Regions from separate parts of the Halomonas sp. N3-2A genome, predicted to be linked through region 2. Evidence: predicted binding sites of a transcription regulator. Region 2 holds the regulator's gene; the other holds the start of a gene.

Region 1 (10,239 bases), 2.2 Mb from region 2:
CAAAGGTATTGTCATAAAGCACCATTAGGAAGTCATCAGCGTCCAGGTTATCACCATGCTCGCTGGCAAACTCTTCCGATGCTAAGAAGTAGTCAGCCACCTCAAACAGACTGCTACCTTCGTCACGAATACCGGACCAGTACTCCAACCCTTCGGCATCCGCCTCGCGGTCAAACGCCATCTGGTAAAGCGCCTCAATAGCCGAAATCTCGACGCTATCGATTGCTTCACCCAGCTCCACAGAAACAACTGCTGATGCTGCTGCGCCTTGGCTACCGGCAATTGAATACTCGAAAGTATCGATAGCCGCCTCACCTTCTGCCAAAGCAGTAAACGCAGAGCCTTGGTCATAAGTGAAGTCGCCATTTTCCTGCACAATCACACTCGCACCGGAGTCCAGCGTCATCGCCGTATTGAAAACAACATCCTGACCATCAATGGCAGTGATGACAATTGCATCGTCCCCAGCAGCCTGATCAGCACCATTGCCATTGTCAGCAAACAGGTTGCCACTGGCCAGCCAGCCAAAACGACCCGCTAGATCATCATTACTGGCCACTGGCGCAGGTTGAACAGGTTCTGGTTCTGGTTCTGGTTCTGGTTCTGGTTCTGGTTCTGGTTCTGGTTCTGGTTCTGGTTCTGGTTCTGGTTCTGGTTCTGGTTCTGGTTCTGGTTCTGGTTCTGGCTCTGGTTCTGGCTCTGGTTCTGGCTCTGGTTCTGGCTCTGGTTCTGGCTCTGGTTCTGGCTCTGGTTCTGGCTCTGGTTCTGGCTCTGGTTCTGGTTCTGGCTCCGGAGAAGTCTCCTCAAGGGTGATCGTGGTTCCATCCTCAGCTTGTGTAAATACAAAGCTATCTGGATCATCCAAGTCCGCAAACGTCAGCGTCGTATCATTTTCCCCGTCCTGATTAGAATCAATATCTAAAATCACCGACCCAAGGCTAAATATCACATCTGACACATCAAAAAAGCTATCTTTAACAACTACTTTGTCATTCGACTCAAAACCAACAATGACATCACCATTCAACTCAGTAGTACTGCCTGTGACGGTGTTTGCCTGCTCATTCAACGTGACTTCTTCTGCAGCCGAAGTTGTAGTGACTTTGCCCCCAGCATCCGGGGCCAACGCACTGAGCACACCGCCGCCAGAGCCTCCCCCACCAATCAGAGAGAGATCAGATACAAAAAGACCTGAATCCAGAATGGAATCACCAGTATCAGCAATACCAATCTTGACGGTATTCTCGCCTTGCTGAAGGGGAGCACGAACGACAATCTCTCTGCTAAAGCCGTCCCACTCAATTGCATAAGGAGAACTAAATTGATTGCTATTATCAATAAATACACCTGACTCAAGGTTATCTGAAATAACACTTAGAGGCTTATCCGTAGCAGTAAACTCAGCGTAGTTAACGCCGTTTACATATAGAGCAGCAATATCTACAAAATCACTGTCTACATATTCAGGGAACTCTTCTGAGCCAAATACGAGGCTCGCACGAAGTGTATCCACATCCGGGTCATTGACGTTTACCGTAAACTCAATGACTGACGCATCGTTTGTGCTACCCGCTCCTGGAAATGCTTCAATTGCCGTTTCGGTTAGATCTGGGTCTCCCAACTCCCCGTGACTCACACTATACCCAGTCGTGGTATTCTCTGAGCTTGGGAACCCACCTGTCGACAACATAATACCCTGACCATATTGGTACGCTGGCAACTCAGAATCTTCTTCTGGCAGAATTTCAAAGTTATCAACCCAAAATGCAGCATTACTTGAGCCGGTATAGGTAACGTTAGTTGCTATCCCCCCTCCCAGAACTTTGTTAACAGAATCAGCCGCAATATCTGAAGCTGTAGTTTCTTCCGCCTGAGTCATTAGATCGTGGAAACTTAGATAATAACTCGCCAACAGTTCATCATCCAGCGCGGAAAATTCATACTCTTCTTTTTTTACAGTCACTTACCTACCCCCTCCAGTACTGATCTATTAGCATGATTGCTCAGAACACACCGCATAAATATATGCTTAATCAAGAGTGAAGATGCATAGCCCAAGCGGGCATCCAAATATTAGCAAAAACCATGCCACTACCGCCATATCAATCCATAAGAATAATTAGTCTAACTTAGGCAAAATATATAAAAATTCAGCCCAGTAAGAAGTTCAGATTGAATGTGGCTTGCCAGCGAGCGATTGCGTTATGCCGATGTAGCTATCCACGCCAGGTAAAAACGTTTGTCGCAGTCGCTGGAGGAGCGGCTGATAATGCATAGAAAGAAGTGCTCTGGAAGTGACTGTCTTTTATTATCGTTGTTTGTTTTAAGACGGGCATCCATATAAATTCCGGGGCATCCATGCAATAAAAACGGCCACTCTTCTCAAAACGAATCGCGAAGAAGAGTAGCCGTTTAGGTTACTGTCAAAGTTGTACTATCAGGCAAAGATAAAATTTTCCGCCAACCCATCAGCATCCATCTCGCTGTCAAACACCACTAACCAGGAAGAGCTAGAAGAGAGAGTTAGACGAGATTGCCTTCGAGCTAAATATATGCCCTCGAAAACGCTTTGACTTTAAATGCTTTAATTAGACAAATTATTGGAAACGCCCAGGACGACGCGCTACTTCTTCTAGCGCCCAGCCTTGAGTACGCAATTGCCCTTCCAGGACAGCTTCACGCTCTGCCGCTAAATCAGGGAAGAAGTTTAGCCCTGTGCGCGACTCGATCTCATCGATAGTTACCAGATAATCATCTAACGGTTCATTACCACGAACGTCTTGCGGCATGATAAAGGCAAGCGCCAGCGGTGCCTCTTCATTCGGCACAACAATGATCTTATAGAACGCTTCTGGCACTTCCACAAAACCAACGCGATTAAACACATTGTCCATGTAGCGCTCAGGAAAAATAGGCCCAGTAATCACCTGCAAGCGATCAAAGCGCGGTGCAAAATGGTCCATCACCGACTCTTCAAGGCGCTGCCAAAGCTGGCGATTCAAGTTAGGTCGCTGAGGCGTCATGTTACTCATCAAGAAGGTATCGACTTGAGCGTTACGACCATGCACCGCTGCAATGGCATAGTTAGGTGCTAAGTGTCCGCGATCATAACCACTGCCGGAATAGCTAGCCGTACCTATTGGCCATAACGTGCGCCAGTCAGCTTTAAAATTAGGCCGTGGGCCAATACGAGTATCATCGGACACCGCTTCGACTTGATAACTGACCCAAAGTGGGTTTACCCGCACATCAGACCATCCCGCTAAGAAGCCATCGTTTCTTAGCACACGGTGAAACGTTGTTAGCTGAAACCCATCCCAGGTAGGCACACCCATCCAGGTATAATCATCCTGATGCTGACGCTCCTGAAACTCCCAAAGCCCCGTTCCTACTATGACAAAAAGCACAGCGATACCCAGGCGTTTTCCCTGACGACGCCAGCGCGAAAGCGATTTCCCCAACAGACTTACTCCCTACAATAATGATTCTGCATCCTGCTTTTTATGTCAGGTAATTTATTGGTTACCAGCCCAGGGAAAACATCGTTTCTAGGTCGTGACGGGAGTGCACCTGCATCGCATTAAGCGTTTCGGTATCACTAATGCCCTCGACCGCGTTTAGGCGTTCTGTGACCAGTTCAGCAAGGCTTTCAAAATCAGGGGTCCGGGCAATAGCGACCAAATCATAGCGACCACACGTCGAATAGACTTCACTAATACCGTCTACATCAGCAAGGCGCTCGGCGACTGCCTTTACCTGGCCTTTCTCAGTATTGATTAAAATCACAGCGTTTTGCATAGCACCCCCAAAATAGCGTTAACAACAATCTAATCAGCAACCAGAGGCGAGTATAACAGGCTGCTTGCTAAGACCAAGCACCGCTCAGTGACGTGGTTAATTGTCGCGCTTTTCATAAGGTTATTCGCACTAATTTTGAGCATGCGCTAGCATGGCTTAGAGAACTCCGGCTTATTAGCCTTGTCGGAGTATTAGAGGTGGTTCACCACCCAATAACATAAGCAAAAAAACGTCAAACCGTGACGCTAAGGAGACACCATGGCTAATCAGAGCCGTCGTAAGTTCATACGTAATAGCGTAATGGGTCTAGCCGCCCTGCCATTGGGTGCTGGCATCCTGTCAAAGACTGCTTTTGCCCAGGAACTGCCTCGCCTTGACCCGTCTAATTCTACTGCTCAGGCACTTAACTACGTTGAAGTAGCCAGTAATGCAAGCGACCACCCGGCCTACGAGGAAGGAGAGCTGTGCTCAAACTGCATGTTCTTTAATGCAGAAACTGCAGGTTGCCAGCTGTTCCCGCAAAATAGCGTTGAAGCAGGCGGCTGGTGTCAGTCCTGGACTGCCAAAGGCTAATGTTAGTAGCCACCTGTCTTGGTAAAACAAACCAAGCTTGACCACTACCCCGCGCTTGCCGCGGGGTAGTTATTTAACCTTAACTCACCTCTTTGTTTTCCTCCTCAATCGGCCACTGATAACGGCGCGTCACACGCCCCTCTTCCATTGAGACCAAATGCACCGGAAATCCCCATAGCTGCTGCAAATGGCGAATCACCGGATATACGCTGCGACCAAGGGGCCGACGGCTATCTTGTACATGGTGTAACGTCAACGAACGATCTCCGCGTATAGCCGCTTCGACAACTTGAATATTGGGCTCACGCACCGATAACGCATATTGAGTTGACAGCGCCTCACGCACTCGCCGATAGCCTCGCTCATTATGAATTGCGGCGACGTCCAGTGTTTCCATCTGATCATCATCAACAATTAAGAACAGCTTGAGATCGCGTATTACCTTGGGGGATAAAAACTGCTGTATAAACGACTCATCCTTGAAGTTCCGCATTGCAAACTCAACGGTATCGCGCCACGGGCTACCCGCAATATCGGGAAACCACTCCCGGTCTTCATCCGTTGGCGCATCACAAATCCGCTTAATGTCCATAAAGATCGCAAATCCCAACGCGTAGGGATTAAGGCCGCTGTAGTGTGGGCTATCAAAGCCTGGCTGATTGATAACCGCGGCATGAGATTGCAAAAACTCCAGCATCAAGCCTTCATCGACTTTCCCTTCATCGTATAAACGATTCATCAGCGTATAGTGCCAGAAACAAGCCCATCCTTCGTTCATCACCTGGGTTTGTCTCTGGGGGTAAAAGTACTGCGCCAGTTTACGTACGATACGCACAATTTCGCGCTGCCAAGGAGCTAGAAGTGGCGCATTTTTCTCAATAAAGTAGAGCAAGTTTTCCTGTGGCTCTGAGGGATAAATACCACCACTGTGTAGGCCAAGTGGATCTGCCTCGCTATGAAGGCTACCCGGCAGTGGAGAAACGCCATCGGGCGCATCAGGGATCGTGCGCCACAACATATTGACCTGGGTTTGCAGGTAGGCTTCGCGCTCTTCTTGACGCCTTACCTCTTCTTCAGCAGAAATGGGTGAGGGTCGCTTGTAACGGTCTACACCGTAGTTTTGGAGAGCGTGACAGGCATCTAACAATTGCTCCACGGCATGGACACCGTGGCGCTCTTCGCACTGAGCAATATACTTACGAGCAAATACTAGGTAATCAACGATGGAGTCGGCATCGGTCCAGGCGCGGAACAAGTAATTGCCTTTAAAGAAAGAGTTATGCCCATAGCAGGCATGCGCAATGACCAATACCTGCATCATTAACGTGTTCTCTTCCATTAGATAGGCAATACATGGGTTGGAGTTAATCACCAACTCATAGGCAAGCCCCATCTGGCCGCGCTTGTAGGCTTGTTCAACGGCAAGAAACTGCTTACCAAACGACCAGTGGTGATACCCTACCGGCATCCCCACGCTCGCGTAGGCATCCATCATCTGTTCAGTAGTAATCACTTCTATCTGATTGGGATAAGTATCTAGGCGGTACTCATCGGCGAGCCTAGCGAGCTCCTCGTCGAAGCGCTCCAACACATTAAAATTCCAGTCGGAACCGGTCGCTATTGGCTTACGGGCTACACTCATGGCGTACTCCTCGGTTCGCGTTACTGCTCTTGACTCAACCGACGTTTAAACAGCTCACGGAAGACTGGGTAGATATCCCCGGCGTCGACAATTTGGCGCATCGCAAACCGTTCGGGAAACTGCGCGGCGACCATTTCGTATTCATGCCACAGCGACTGATGCTCATGGGGAGTAATTTCCACATAAGCGTAGTACTGCAACTGTGGCATGAGCTGTTTAACCAGTAAGTCCCGGCAAATATTCGAGTCATCATCCCAGTTATCACCGTCCGATGCCTGGGCGATATACAGATTCCACTGCCCAGCGGGGTAGCGTTTTTCGATGATTTTATTTACCAGGGTGAGCGCGCTGGAAACGATGGTGCCACCGGTTTCACGGGAGTAGAAAAACTCCTCCTCGTTTACCTCCCGCGCAGCCGTGTGGTGGCGCACAAATACCAGCTCTACTTTCTCGTAATGCTTTTCCAAAAATAGATAAAGTAATAGGAAAAACCGCTTAGCAATGTCCTTATGGTTTTGAGTCATGGAACCAGAAACGTCCATGACACAGAACATCACCGCCTGGCTGGAAGGCTGAGGCTGCGCTGCCAACTGGTGGTAACGCAGATCATAGGTGTCAATAAATGGCACCGCCTCAATACGCTTTTCCAAGCGCTCTATTTCCGCCTTTAGCTCCACTATTCTCGCCGGATTGCGCAGCACCGGATCCTTGCGCTCTTCTGCAGCGAGCGCCTCTTGAGCCTCTTTCAACGCCCGCTTAATGGGGGCGCGCATGGCAATGCGGCGCGCGTAAGCTTCCCGCATTGATCGGGTAATGCTAATTCGCGACGGCACCCCGTCACGCGCAAGCCCCGCACGCACCATTTTTATCTCTTCGAGTGACTTCAATGGTTTGCGCTGCAAATTAGGCAGCTCAAGACCATCAAATACAAACTCCAAAAACTCCTCGCGGCTCAGGGTAAATGCAAACTCGTCATCACCCTCGCCTTGATTGGAAGCACCACCTTCGCCCGCGCCATCTCCGCCGCCCTGGCCACCGGGGCGGCGAATTTTATCGCCTTCTAAAAACTCCTTGTTGCCGGGTGATACGATATTGCGCGCACCACCCGGGCCATGTTGAAACACCGGTTCAGAGATATCCTTGGTAGGAATGGATACCTTTTCCCCTCGCTCCATATCGGTAATGGAGCGGCGGTTAACCGCCTCCTCCACCGAACGCTTGATATGTTTGCGATAACGTTCCAAAAAGCGCTGCCGATTGACCGCGCTTTTGTGCTTAGCGTTAGGCCTTCGATCAATAAAGTAGGTCATACGACCTCCCGATTATCCGCTACTGGGACTTGCGCACGCGTAGGTACCACTCGGAAAGCAGCCGAACCTGTTTCTCGGTATAGCCACGATCCACCATGCGCGCCACAAAGTCCTCGTGCTTCTTCTGATCCGACTTCGACGCCTTCGCATTAAACGAAATAACCGGTAATAGCTCTTCAGTGTTAGCAAACATCTTATGCTCGATAACGCCTTTGAGCTTTTCATAAGACTGCCAGCTGGGGTTCATGCCATTGTTTTGCGCACGCGCCCGCAATACGAAATTAACCACTTCGTGACGGAAGTCTTTCGGGTTAGAGATGCCTGCTGGTTTCTCAATTTTTTCGAGCTCGTCATTGAGTGACTGACGGTTCAACAATTCGCCCGTTTCGGGATCGCGATACTCCTGGTCTTGAATCCAGAAATCCGCGTAGGTTACGTAGCGATCAAAGATGTTCTGCCCATACTCGCTGTAAGATTCCAGGTACGCCGTTTGGATTTCCTTACCAATGAAATCGACATAGCGCGGTGCCAGAAACTCCTTGATAAAGCCGATATAGCGCTCAAATACTTCTGAAGGCAGTTGCTCGCGCTCTAATGCTTGCTCTAGCACATACAGCAAATGCACAGGGTTCGCGGCGACCTCAGTGCCATCGAAGTTAAACACTTTAGAAAGTATTTTGAAGGCGAAACGAGTAGACAACCCCTGCATGCCCTCATCCACACCCGCCGCATCACGATACTCTTGGATCGACTTTGCTCGAGGATCGGTGTCTTTCAGGTTTTCGCCGTCATAAACGCGCATCTTGGAGTAGATGCTGGAGTTTTCTGGCACTTTTAGCCGCGAAAGCACCGAGAACTGCGCCAGCATGCGCAACGTATCAGGCGCGCAAGGGGCTGCATTAAGCGAGGAGTCTTCAAGCAGTTTTTGGTAAATCTTGATCTCTTCGGAGACCCGCAGACAGTAAGGCACTTTGACGATATAGACACGATCCAAAAATGCCTCGTTGTTGCGGTTATTGCGAAACGCCTGCCATTCCGATTCGTTTGAGTGGGCTAAAATCACACCATCAAAAGGAATCGCCCCCATGCCTTCGGTAGGGTTGTAGTTACCTTCTTGGGTGGCGGTAAGTAATGGATGCAGCACCTTAATCGGCGCTTTAAACATCTCAACGAACTCCATCAACCCTTGGTTAGCGCGGCAAAGCCCGCCAGAGAAGCTGTAGGCATCAGGGTCATCTTGCGAGTAAAGCTCCAACTGACGAATATCGACTTTACCCACTAACGACGAGATATCCTGGTTATTTTCATCGCCAGGCTCAGTTTTGGAGATGGCAATTTGATTTAACCGCGAGGGATAAAGGCGCACCACCCGGAACTGAGAAATATCGCCGCCCGCTTCTTTTAAGCGCTTCGCCGCCCATGGCGACATCACACTGCGCAGATAGCGCTGGGGAATACCGTACTCTTGCTCCAGAAGCTCACCATCTTCTTCCGGCGAAAAAAGTCCTAGCGGTGATTCATACACGGGTGAGTCTTTAATGGCATAGAACGGGATACGCTCCATCAACAGCTTCAAGCGTTCAGCCAGCGACGATTTACCGCCACCTACTGGCCCTAGTAAATAGAGGATTTGCTTACGCTCCTCTAATCCCTGCGCGGCATGACGGAAGTACGACACAATTTGCTCGATAGCTTCTTCCATACCATGGAATTCAGCAAAAGCAGGATAGCGGCGAATCACCTTGTTCGAGAAAATGCGTGATAGACGCGGGTCTTTCGCCGTGTCGATCACTTCAGGCTCGCCAATGGCTTCCAGCATACGCTCCGAGGCGCTGGCATAAACCTTTGGATCACGGCGACAAAGCGCCAAATACTCCTCTAGGCTCATGTCCTCTTGCTGAACGCGGGCAAATCGGTCTTGAACGTGATCAAAGATGCTCATGGAACTCTCCTGTGGCCCATCCCCCAGCAGCTACCGCCAAGCCCAAACATCAAGCGGTGCGCAATACGAGGTGTTGCTCTATCAGCGTAGTCAGCATTAGCAAAAAGTGATGACTAAACCTTCAACGCACAATGTTTAATAATTTGAGCACGGTAGGAGAGATTAAGTTGCGTTGAATGTGCGATGCCCCTAAAAACAGTGTTCAGAACGCACAGCGCCGCCTGAAAGGCGGCGCAATGGCGGGCAACAACGTGTCTAGAAGGCACAGTTTAGGCAGTATTATCCCAGCACTTCTTTTACATCTGCCAATAGTTGATCCAGCAATTCAACGGTAGTGTTCCAAGCGCATACAAAACGCGCACCACCCGCTCCAATAAAGGTATAGAAGGTCCAACCTTTGGCTTTCAACGCCTCGATAGCATGAGGAGGGAATTCAACGAAAACACTATTCGCCTGGGTTGGAAACATCAGTGAAACGCCAGGAAGTGCTTGCAGCCCTTCGGATAAATAACGTGCCATGGCATTGGCATGCTCAGCGTTGGTTAACCACGCACCGCTTTCCAACAGCCCTAGCCATGGGGCAGAAACGTAGCGCATTTTCGAAGCCAGTTGACCTGCCTGTTTGCAGCGGTAGGAAAAATCCTCAGCCAAATCACGGTTGAAAAACAGGATCGCCTCACCAAACGCTAGCCCGTTCTTGGTTCCTGAAAAACACAACGCATCGACGCCTACCTGCCACGTTAGCTCGGCGGGGCTTGCGTTAAGGCCAGCGCAGGCATTTGCGAACCGCGCGCCGTCCATATGCAAACGTAAATCGTGCTTGTCTGCCATAGCGCGTATTGCCAGTAACTCTTCCCGAGAGTAAACCGTGCCAACTTCTGTCGCTTGGGTAAGCGACACTACTTTAGGCTTGGGATAGTGAATATCACTACGCTTGGTAACCAGCGCTTCAATGCCCTGGGGCGTTAGTTTGC
Region 2 (10,239 bases):
TACTTTTGCGTGTAAAGGATTTAATGCACAACGGATCACGCCTCCCCCAAGTAGCATTAGGCAGCCCGCTACGGGACGCACTGTTGGAAATTACTCGCCAAGGGCTGGGCTTTACCTGCGTCGTCGATAGCGAAGGACGCCTTGCCGGCGTTTATACCGACGGTGACTTACGCCGAACGCTGGATCAGTTTCATGACCTACGTGACGTCCTAGTTGATGATGTGATGACACGCCCTGGAAAACGTATCGGTCCCGATGTGTTAGCAGCTGAAGCGGTACGCATCATGGAAGACAGTCGAATCACCGCACTGGCGGTCGTGGATGATCAGCAGCGCCCCATTGGCGCGCTGCATATGCATGACTTACTTGCTAGCGGTGTCATTTAATCATTCCTTTCAGACATTAATAATACGGAGGCTTCATGGCCCTACCTGACGCTCTACAAGACCGGATTCGTCGCGTAAAATTGCTTGCCATTGACGTTGACGGCGTACTTACCGATGGCCGCCTCTATTTCCAAGCTGACGGTATCGAAATCAAAGCGTTTCATACCCAAGATGGCCACGGCCTCAAACTTTTGAAGCGCGTCGGAATCCATGTTGCCTTAATTACTGGGCGTGATTCTCCCATGGTCAGCCAACGTGCTGCGTCGTTAGGCATTACCCATGTGTATCAAGGGTGCGAGGATAAACTCACTACGCTACGCGCGCTTTGCCAACGCCTAGATATTACGCTTGAGCAGGTTGCTTATTGTGGTGACGACCTACCCGACCTTGCTCCAATGAAACGTTCTGGCGTAGGCATCACCGTCCCTAATGCTCCTGATTATATGCATACCCACGCTGACTGGATCACCGACCGGCTTGGTGGCCACGGCGCTGTGCGTGAAATCTGCGACACTTTATTGATGTCTCAAGGCCATTGGGATGCTGTTTTAGATACGTACCTGCACGGCCAATCGTAATGCGCTTTTGGGTTAAAAAACGCATTTGGATAACCATCATGGTGCTTGCCTTAGGTGGCATACTGGTATGGTTGGATCCACGCGGCCCTCAAGACCAATCAATCGACGCTGAGGCTCGCGCTCAAGAGCCCGGCCATGTATTAGAGAATGCAGAAATCACTCTGTTTGGTGACACCGGTGCCATCCAGCAGTCGCTGACGACGCCGCGCTTAGTCCATACCCCTCAAACGGCGATGACAGATGTCTTCTCCCCCAGGGCAACACTATTCGATAGCGAAGAGCGTCAATGGCTAGCGACGGCGAAGACCGGCACCCTAAATACTGACACGCAGGTGCTCACGCTAGCTGGCTCAGCCCAATTACTTGCACCCGACGAGGGCTGGCAGCTGAATACAGAGTTATTACATTATGATGGCACCACCCGTCATGCTTGGAGCGATGCCGAAACCATACTTCAGCAACCGCCCCAGCGCATTGGCGCTTCACGCATGGATGTATGGCTGGATGATAGCCAGATCCGCTTAACCAATAACGTGCGCGGCGTTCACCCGCCTGCCACTCGTTCTCAGTAGGAGTCGCGATGAACGCTCTTATTCGCACGGCACTCTTCGTCATTGCACTACCCATTTCAGCGGCAGCGCTACCGGTCATGGCACAAAGCCAAGCCCCCGTAGAAGTAGAGGCTGACCGTTTAGATCTCGATCAACGCGCAGGCACTGCTGTGTATTCAGGCAACGTCGATATTCGGCAGGGCAATATGCAACTGCGCGGAGATCGCGTTGAGATTCAGCGCAACGATGCTGGCGAGCTATCGCGCGCCGTTGCAACCGGTGGACGAGCCTATATACGCAACCAGCTCGAAGACCAAGCTAGCCCAATGGAAGGCTGGGCAAAGCGCATTATTTATCATGTTGCCGAGCGTCGGGTAGAGCTCATTGACCAAGCGGAACTGACCCAGCAAGCAGATCGCTTTGAAGGTGGACGCTTAGAGTATTTTATCGACCAAGGTGTGGTTCAGGCGCGTTCTGATGTTAGTGGTAGTGAACCACAACGTATCCGCATGACTCTTCAGCCGGAACAATAGGAGTGTCCAGTGGCGACAAATAACGCAGAGCCTGCACCTCAAACCACAGCCTCAGAATCAGCGCCGATAAAAACCCTTTATGCTCGCCACCTAGCCAAAAGCTATAAACGCCGCCGTGTCGTTAAAGATATTAACCTAGAGATATCTCAAGGCAGCGTGGTAGGGCTGCTAGGCCCCAATGGCGCTGGCAAAACGACATCGTTTTATATGATTGTCGGCTTGGTAAAGTCTGATGCGGGAAAGGTTGGCATTGACGAGCTTGATTTAACCCATGCCCCCATGCACGAACGTGCAATGGCAGGTATTGGCTACTTGCCTCAGGAAGCCTCTATTTTTCGCAAACTTTCTGTCGCCGACAACATCATGGCAATCTTGGAAACTCGTAAAGAACTCGATCGTAACGCCCGGGAGCAGCGCCTTGAGTCGCTACTGGAAGATTTCCACATCACGCACATTCGTGACAACTTCGGCATGAGTCTTTCGGGCGGAGAGCGTAGACGTGTTGAGATCGCACGCTCCCTCGCGACAGAGCCGGCCTTTATTCTGCTTGATGAGCCATTTGCCGGCGTTGACCCGATCTCAGTGGGTGATATTAAAACGATCATTCGAGCCCTCAAAAAACGCCATATCGGCGTGCTGATCACTGATCATAACGTCAGGGAAACACTAGATATTTGCGATATTGCCTACATTGTAGGTGACGGTCATATCATCGCCAGTGGCCCCCCTCAGGAAATTCTCAACAACCAGCGGGTAAGAGACGTTTATTTGGGGGCTGATTTCCGCCTGTAAACAGCCACCTGCAGAAAAAATAGTAGTGGTGGCATAGTTATTGCACTTGCACCAAGCCATAACTCGCACTAGGGTGGAGCTTTCTGATTAACGAGTGGTTCTCAGATGGTCATGAAAGCTTCTCTTCAATTGCGTATCGGTACACAGCTGACCATGACACCTCAGCTGCAGCAGGCCATCGCCCTGTTACAGCTATCAACGCTGGACCTCCGTCAAGAAATTCAGCAAGCACTTGATGCCAATCCAATGCTTGAGCAGGAAGATGAGTTCGGCGAACAGGCCGTTAGTGAACCCCAGGAAGCTGAATGGTCCGAAAGCATTCCTAATGAACTCTCTACTGACAGTGACTGGTCAGACACTTATCAAGACCTAGGCAGCCATGGCACCAGCAGCGAGGGGCCTGACTTTGAGCGTCAAGCCGCGGGTCAAAGTTTGCATGGCCACTTACTTTGGCAACTCGCCATGACAGATTTTTCACCACGCGACCATGCCATTGCTGAAAGCCTCATCGATGCACTGGATGCCAACGGCTACCTAACCCAGCCTCTCAATGACATTCGCGAAGGACTTAAAGCCCAAGGGCATGAAGGCCTTAGCCAGCGTGAAGTTGAAACAACCTTGCTGCGCCTTCAACAGTTTGAGCCCACCGGTGTATTTGCGCGCGACCTGCGGGAGTGCTTAATGCTGCAGCTCGCCTCACTACCCGAAGATACACCGCTGCTGATGCCTGCCAAGCGGCTAGTGCGTCAATTTCTTGAAGCGCTCGGTAAGGATGATGTGCGTTTGCTAAAGCGGCGGTTAAGCCTGGATGATGAGCAGCTTGATGACGTCATTCGCTTGATCCGCAGCCTTGATCCTCGCCCAGGAAGTGCCTTTGGCGACACAGATGACAGCTATGTAACGCCAGATTTAGTCGTCCGCCATGACCACGAAGGATGGCACCTGGAGCTAAACCCAGAGGCACTGCCGCGCTTGCGCATTCAACCTGACTACGCAAGCCTCATCAAACGGGCTGACAAGAGCCAAGATAACCAGTTTTTAAAAGAGCATCTCCAGGAAGCGCGCTGGCTCATCAAGAGCCTTTCAAGTCGAAATGATACGCTACTGCGGGTGGGCCGAGAAATCATAGCGCGCCAAATAGGCTTTCTGGAACACGGTGAAGAAGCCATGAAACCGCTGATTTTAGCCGACATCGCAGACGCCGTTGAAATGCATGAATCTACTATTTCCAGGGTCACCACCCAGAAATATATCCATACCCCGCGCGGTGTGTTCGAACTCAAATACTTCTTTTCCAGCCAAGTAAGTGGCCAGGACGGCGGCGACAGTCATTCCAGCACCGCCATCCGGGCTCGAATCAAAAAACTGGTGCAAGATGAACCGCCCGGCAAACCGCTCTCAGACAGCCGCCTCGTGGCGCTATTGGAAGAGGGTGGCATTAATGTAGCAAGGCGAACGGTGGCCAAATATCGCGAGTCGATGGGCATTCCCTCTTCAAGCGAGCGCCGCCGTTTACGCTAATAAAACAGTGCTAACGAGACAAAGTCTGTCTAGGGGCTTTGCAATAGCGCAAAAAGGGTTACAATCGAAGAACAGTCCGATGGATAAGGAGCACGTCAATGCAAGTAAATATCACTGGTCATCACGTAGATCTGACTGACGCCTTGCGTGACTATGTAAATGAGAAGCTGGAACGCGTTGAGCGCCATTATGACAACATCACCACCGTACAAGTAACCTTATCTGTTGAAAAGGAGCGTCAGCAAGCTGCCTGCACCCTGCATGCTGCAGGAGCCGATCTACACGCAGAAGCATTAGACAATGATATGTATGCTGCGATTGATGCACTAGCGGACAAAATTGACCGTCAACTCGTTAAACACAAGGAAAAAGCACAAGCTCGCGCCCAAGGCGCTGGCGTGCGTTAACTCAATGACGTTGGAAACCATACTTCCCCCGGAGCGCGTGCTGTATGACGTCCCCGGGGGCAGCAAAAAAAGGGTGCTGGAATTTTTCAGCACCTTTATTGCGCAAAACACGCCAAGCCTAGATAGCCAAGAAGTCTTCAGCCGCCTGATTGGTCGTGAGCGTTTGGGTAGCACTGGAATAGGCAACGGCGTTGCCATTCCTCACGCCCGTAGCCCTCACTGCAGCTCGCCTATCGCTGGTTTTTTAAAGTTAGCCGAGCCTGTAGATTTCGATGCTATTGATGGCGATCCCGTCGACCTTGTTTTCGTACTTTTAGTACCCGAAGAGGCGGACGACACGCACTTAGCCTTATTAGGGCAAGTGGCGTCTATCATGAACAGCGTTGACACACGTCAGCAGCTTCGTAGAGCGGCTAGCCAACGTGAGCTATTGGACCTTATAACAGCAAAAATTCGTGAACAGCCTGTTAGCTAAAGGGTCCACCGCTAGACACTGCCTACTAAGTCCAACGTTTACCTCCATTTTTATTGGCATGCCAAGAGAAACTCTATGCAATTGGTGATCATTAGCGGCCGTTCAGGGTCCGGTAAATCTATCGCCTTACAAGCGTTAGAAGATCTTGGCTATTGTGCCATCGATAACCTGCCCGCCATGCTACTCAGCTCCCTGGTGGATGAGCTTCGTGAGCAAGGGGCACGCCCCCAACTAGCGGTAAGTATCGATGCGCGCAATTTACCTGCTGCATTAAAGCAACTGCCAAAAATGCTTGAATCTTTGCGCCAGAAAAGCATTCACTTCCAGGTTATCTATCTAACCACCGATGCGCGAATTCTTCTTGAGCGATACTCAGCCACGCGTCGTCGCCACCCTCTTACGCGTGATAGTGACATGACGCTTGAAGAGGCCATCAATAAAGAAGAAGAAACCCTGCTCGACATCCGTGATCTGGCTGACCTGATGATCGACACATCGCGTCTGTCGGTTCATGACCTGCGCCGCCGGATAACGGATCAGGTTGCCCAACAGCGTGAAGATAGATTAACGCTGACACTAGAGTCATTTGGCTATAAACGGGGCGTCCCACTTGACGCAGATCTCGTCTTTGACGTGCGCTGCCTACCAAATCCGTACTGGGATCCTACACTGCGCCAATACACTGGCCGTGATGCCAATATCATCCACTTTCTGAAGGGATATCCTGTCGTAGAAGAAATGCGCAATGATATCCAGACATGGCTGGAAAAGTGGCTACCCGCTTACCAAAATAGCCAACGCAGTTATATGACGATTGCGATTGGCTGTACCGGCGGGCAGCACCGCTCTGTCTTCATGGTGGAACAACTGGCGCAAATGCTGGTAAAACAAGCGGGAGAGGTTCAACTCCGTCATCGTGAGCTAGGCCTGCAGTACACCCTCAGTGAGCAGCAGCCCTCCACATCCGCGCCTTCAACAGACGCGCAATAAGCAACGCCTTTTCTTCACGACCCCACTCGGCTAAAAGGAACCAGAGTGCCAGAAAGAACCTTAACACTCACTAATCAGCGCGGCCTTCATGCTCGCGCAGCGACAAAACTCGTCAAGTGTGGCCAACAATTTTCTGCCAACATTCACGTTTACAAACAACAACAAATGGCAGACGCGGCCAACATTATGTCGTTATTGATGCTGGCCGCCCCTTGTGGCACTGAACTTAGAGTTCATGCGGAAGGCGACGACGCCGAACAAGCGCTAGAGGCGATTGAAGCGCTGTTCGACGCACGTTTTGACGAAGAGCACTAACATCAGCAAAACAGCGTCAGCCAACGTGCTAACTGAGCTGTTAGCTCAGTTGTTAGTTACCAGCGACGGTCATTGCATCAATTAGCCAGCTACCCGTGTGAATACTGCCACGGGTATCGATGTCATCACCGACGGCGACCAAGCCAGCAAACATGCTATTCAAATTACTGGCAATAGTGAATTCTTCGATAGGGTGCTGTATTTCGCCATTTTCTACCCAGAAGCCTGCCGCGCCTCGCGAATAGTCGCCAGTCACGCCGTTAACCCCCTGCCCCATTAGCTCAGTCACCCAAATGCCACGCCCCATCTGCTTCAGCAAATCATCTCGGGGCGTCAGCGGCGCTAACAAACGTAAATTGCGTGCCCCACCTGCATTACCTGTCGATTGCATGCCTAAACGCCGCGCACTGTAAGCAGACAGCATATAGCTGGCCACACTACCCTGATCAATAAAGCGATTGTTGCGAGTCTGAACGCCTTCAGCATCAAACGGCGAGCTAGCCGTCGCCCCCACCTCCATAGGCCGTTCTTCCAAACCAAACCAGCTCGGGAATAGCGGGCTACCTAAACGATCACATAAGAAAGAGGATTCGCGATAAAGCGCCCCACCTGCCAACGCCCCCATCAAGTGACCTACCAAGCCGCTGGAAAGTGATGGGTCGAACAGCACTGGGAAGGTGCCTGTTGGCGGCCGTTGAGCGCCTAACCGACGTAGCGTGCGTAATGCCGCTTCGCGGCCAACCTCCGCAGGATCTCGAAGCATGGCAGGATTACGAGCCGAGGTATAATCGTAATCGCGCTGCATGCCCTTCTCATCCTGTGCAATCAGCATACAGGAAAGTGAATGGCTGCTGCCTTTCTGGGTGCCGAGGAAACCGTGGCTGTTCGCGTAAACTCGCACTCCCTCACCACTGGATAGCGAAGCGCCTTCCGACTGATGAATTCCCGCTACATCACGCCCCGCTTGCTCACATGCCAGCGCCAAATCGATTGCTTCATCGGTCGTCAACGCCCAGGGATAATGCACTTTAAGGTCAGGTAGGTCAGTTGCCATTAGCGACGCATCTGCTAACCCTGCGGCAGGATCCTCACCCGTATAACGGGCAATTGCCAGGGCTTTCTCTACCGTGGCTTTAATTGACGCGCTGCTGGCATCGGTAGACGAGGCGCTGCCCTTGCGCTGCCCAACATATAGCGTAATGGCAATCCCTTGATCACGTGAAAGCTCAACAGTTTCAACTTCACCAAGACGCACGCTTATCCCAAGACCTTGATCTACACTAGCGCCTACCTCAGCAGCATCTGCGCCTAATTTTTTTGCCAGCGCAAGCGCCTCTTCAGCACGCTGGGTTAACAGTACCTGCTGGGCCGCTGCATCAAATGCTTGTGCCATTTTGGCCTCCTTTTCGCCTGAATCGCATTGGCGGATCAATGTTGTGGTCGCAGCCTGATATAATGCTGCAAACGAAACTAATTAGTGAGTTCTAGTATGCCTAAGCAACGCCCCGAGCCCTTCGATATTGATGAACAAGAAGAGCGCCCCAGTAAATCTCAGCTCAAGCGGGAAATGCATGCCCTTCAGGCGCTTGGCGAAACGCTTATCGCGATGAAACCTGCCGAGCGCGCAAAATTTCCGCTCTCTGACGACATGTTACGCGCCATAGAAGAAACCTCGCGCATCCGCTCCCATGAAGGCCGCCGTCGCCATATGCAATATGTGGGCAAGCTTATCCGCAAAGAGGACCTTACTGCCATACAGGGTGTCTTCGACGCTATCGAGCAGGAAAAAGAGCAGCGCGATCATGCCTTTCACCGGCTAGAAAAATGGCGCGATCGGTTGGTCGAAGAAGGTGACAGCGCTGTCGATCTATTTATGGCGGAATACCCTAACGCTGATCGCCAGGCAATACGACAACTGGTACGCAATGCGCGTAAAGAGCGTGAGCAAAGTAAACCACCGACCAGCTCGCGCAAGCTGTTCAAGCACTTACGCGATACGCTGGCACTCTAACCCCTGCATGTCTCAATGACTGGTTCATAATAAACGTTTTAAGTTATTCATTAACACTGTTTTAGGACTTACCATGCCCTGCCAAAGCACACCCCGTTATCCTAAGCACTTAACTGGCGAAGGCCCGCATAACCCCCTCCCAGGTATCAAAGTATTAGAACGCCGCATTGGCAAGGCCCCCCCCCATCGGCTGGGCTCTAATGAAGGCCTGGATATGCCCGACCGCGCACTGCGCGAACACTTTGGCGATGCCCTGGCCGAACACGTTTACTGCTACGGCGATGCCGAAGCGCTGGGTATGCGCCAACACTTGAGTGCTCAGCAAGGTATTGCGCTGGAAACTCTGTTAGTAGATGCCGGTGCTGACGGCTTGATTGCCCTGGCTCTGCGCACTACCTACGAACAGGGAGAAACCGTCGCCAGCACCGCAGACACCTACTCCACCTTAGGATATTTTGCCAAAGGCCAGGGGTGCCGACGTACTCCCCAACGCCACCAACTTCATCGGCATTCGCCTACCCAGCGCTGACATTGCCGCGACGGTGCATCAGCAACTGTTGGCGGAACGCGCTTTGGTGGCACGGCTGGCGTACCCAGAACTTGCCAACGTGATACGCATTACCGCCGTGGCGGATGCTTTGGTGCCTGGGCGCTTGGCAATTCTTGAACAGGCAATCGCCACACCGACTTAATTCAGGTTTTAACCTCAATATACCTAATTACAGGGATAGCGATAGACGGGAGTACCTGCTTAAATTCTGCCTACATGGGTGCGGAGTTTATAAGTACCTCTCATCACCGTTATCCCTGTTCTTCATACACAGCGATGATGAACCACGGGAGTCACCAGGAAGCCGTGTTTATGAATCGTTGTTACCGTATCGCCTGGAACCATCGCAAGGGTGTTTGGCAAGCCATTTCGGAGGTAGGAACATCTATCAAAGCACGGGGTAGCACTTGCCGTTTGGCCATTGGCGCAATACCGGCAGCGGCAACCCTGGGGCTTTCGTTCATCGCTTCCAATGCGTACGCCGAGCTACCCAGTGGCGGTACAGTGGTGGCCGGTGATGCGGCCTTTAGCCCGCATGGCAACACGCTTACCATTGACCAAACCAGCCAGCATACGGCGATCAACTGGGAGCGTTTTTCCATTGGTGAGCACAACCGCGTTCACTTTAACCAGCCCAATGCGGATGCCGCCGTCCTAAACCGGGTAACCGGTAGCGAAGTATCCACTGTCCGCGGTGCGCTAGAGGCTAATGGCCGGGTCTTTTTGGTCAACCCCAACGGCATACACTTCTCTTCAACGGCACGCGTGGATGTGGGGGCACTGGTCGCCTCCACGCTGGACATCTCCACCGAAGACTTCATGGCTGGCAACTACACCTTCGAAGGTAGCAGCGGCAACGCGGTCATCAACGCCGGGAATATCACCAGCGCTGCCGGGGGCCATGTGGCGATGATCGCCGCCGAGATCATCAACACGGGCAGCATCGCAACGCCCCAGGGCAGCACCCTGATGGGCGCGGGTAGCCGTGTCACCCTCGACCTGGGCGGCCCGGTCAAGATTGAAGTGGAAGAAGCGCGCCTGGCCACCCACATAGAACAGGGCGGTGCGATTCACGCCGACGGCGGCCTGGTTTACCTCACTGCCAAAGCGGCCAACGACCTCACCGCCAG

The links. The regulator sigma-54, encoded in region 2, starts transcription at its own class of promoters, with help from an activator protein. The targets are predictions, from matches to a motif close to TGGCACNNNNNTTGCTNT.
Region 1: CEK60_RS13065 (choice-of-anchor L domain-containing protein) is a predicted target of sigma-54. The motif match lies at 2,074-2,091, and genes of this name have one in related genera.

Annotation. Positions count from the first base shown of each region.
Region 1 is NZ_CP022286.1:2,785,691-2,795,929, forward strand. It holds gene CEK60_RS13065 (choice-of-anchor L domain-containing protein) at 1-1,963, opposite strand, end outside; gene CEK60_RS13070 (DNA/RNA non-specific endonuclease) at 2,598-3,461, opposite strand; gene CEK60_RS13075 (Lrp/AsnC family transcriptional regulator) at 3,523-3,798, opposite strand; gene CEK60_RS13080 (high-potential iron-sulfur protein) at 4,057-4,371, shown strand; gene CEK60_RS13085 (SpoVR family protein) at 4,451-6,013, opposite strand; gene CEK60_RS13090 (YeaH/YhbH family protein) at 6,034-7,323, opposite strand; gene CEK60_RS13095 (PrkA family serine protein kinase) at 7,343-9,265, opposite strand; gene CEK60_RS13100 (threonine aldolase family protein) at 9,545-10,239, opposite strand, start outside.
Region 2 is NZ_CP022286.1:589,565-599,803, reverse strand. It holds gene CEK60_RS02635 (KpsF/GutQ family sugar-phosphate isomerase) at 1-386, shown strand, start outside; gene CEK60_RS02630 (KdsC family phosphatase) at 422-964, shown strand; gene lptC (LPS export ABC transporter periplasmic protein LptC) at 964-1,536, shown strand; gene lptA (lipopolysaccharide transport periplasmic protein LptA) at 1,545-2,048, shown strand; gene lptB (LPS export ABC transporter ATP-binding protein) at 2,115-2,840, shown strand; gene CEK60_RS02610 (RNA polymerase factor sigma-54) at 2,946-4,361, shown strand; gene hpf (ribosome hibernation-promoting factor, HPF/YfiA family) at 4,460-4,768, shown strand; gene ptsN (PTS IIA-like nitrogen regulatory protein PtsN) at 4,773-5,243, shown strand; gene rapZ (RNase adapter RapZ) at 5,319-6,233, shown strand; gene CEK60_RS02590 (HPr family phosphocarrier protein) at 6,279-6,548, shown strand; gene pmbA (metalloprotease PmbA) at 6,601-7,941, opposite strand; gene yjgA (ribosome biogenesis factor YjgA) at 8,038-8,559, shown strand; partial or broken gene CEK60_RS02575 (hypothetical protein) at 8,633-9,251, shown strand; partial or broken gene CEK60_RS02570 (two-partner secretion domain-containing protein) at 9,326-10,239, shown strand, end outside.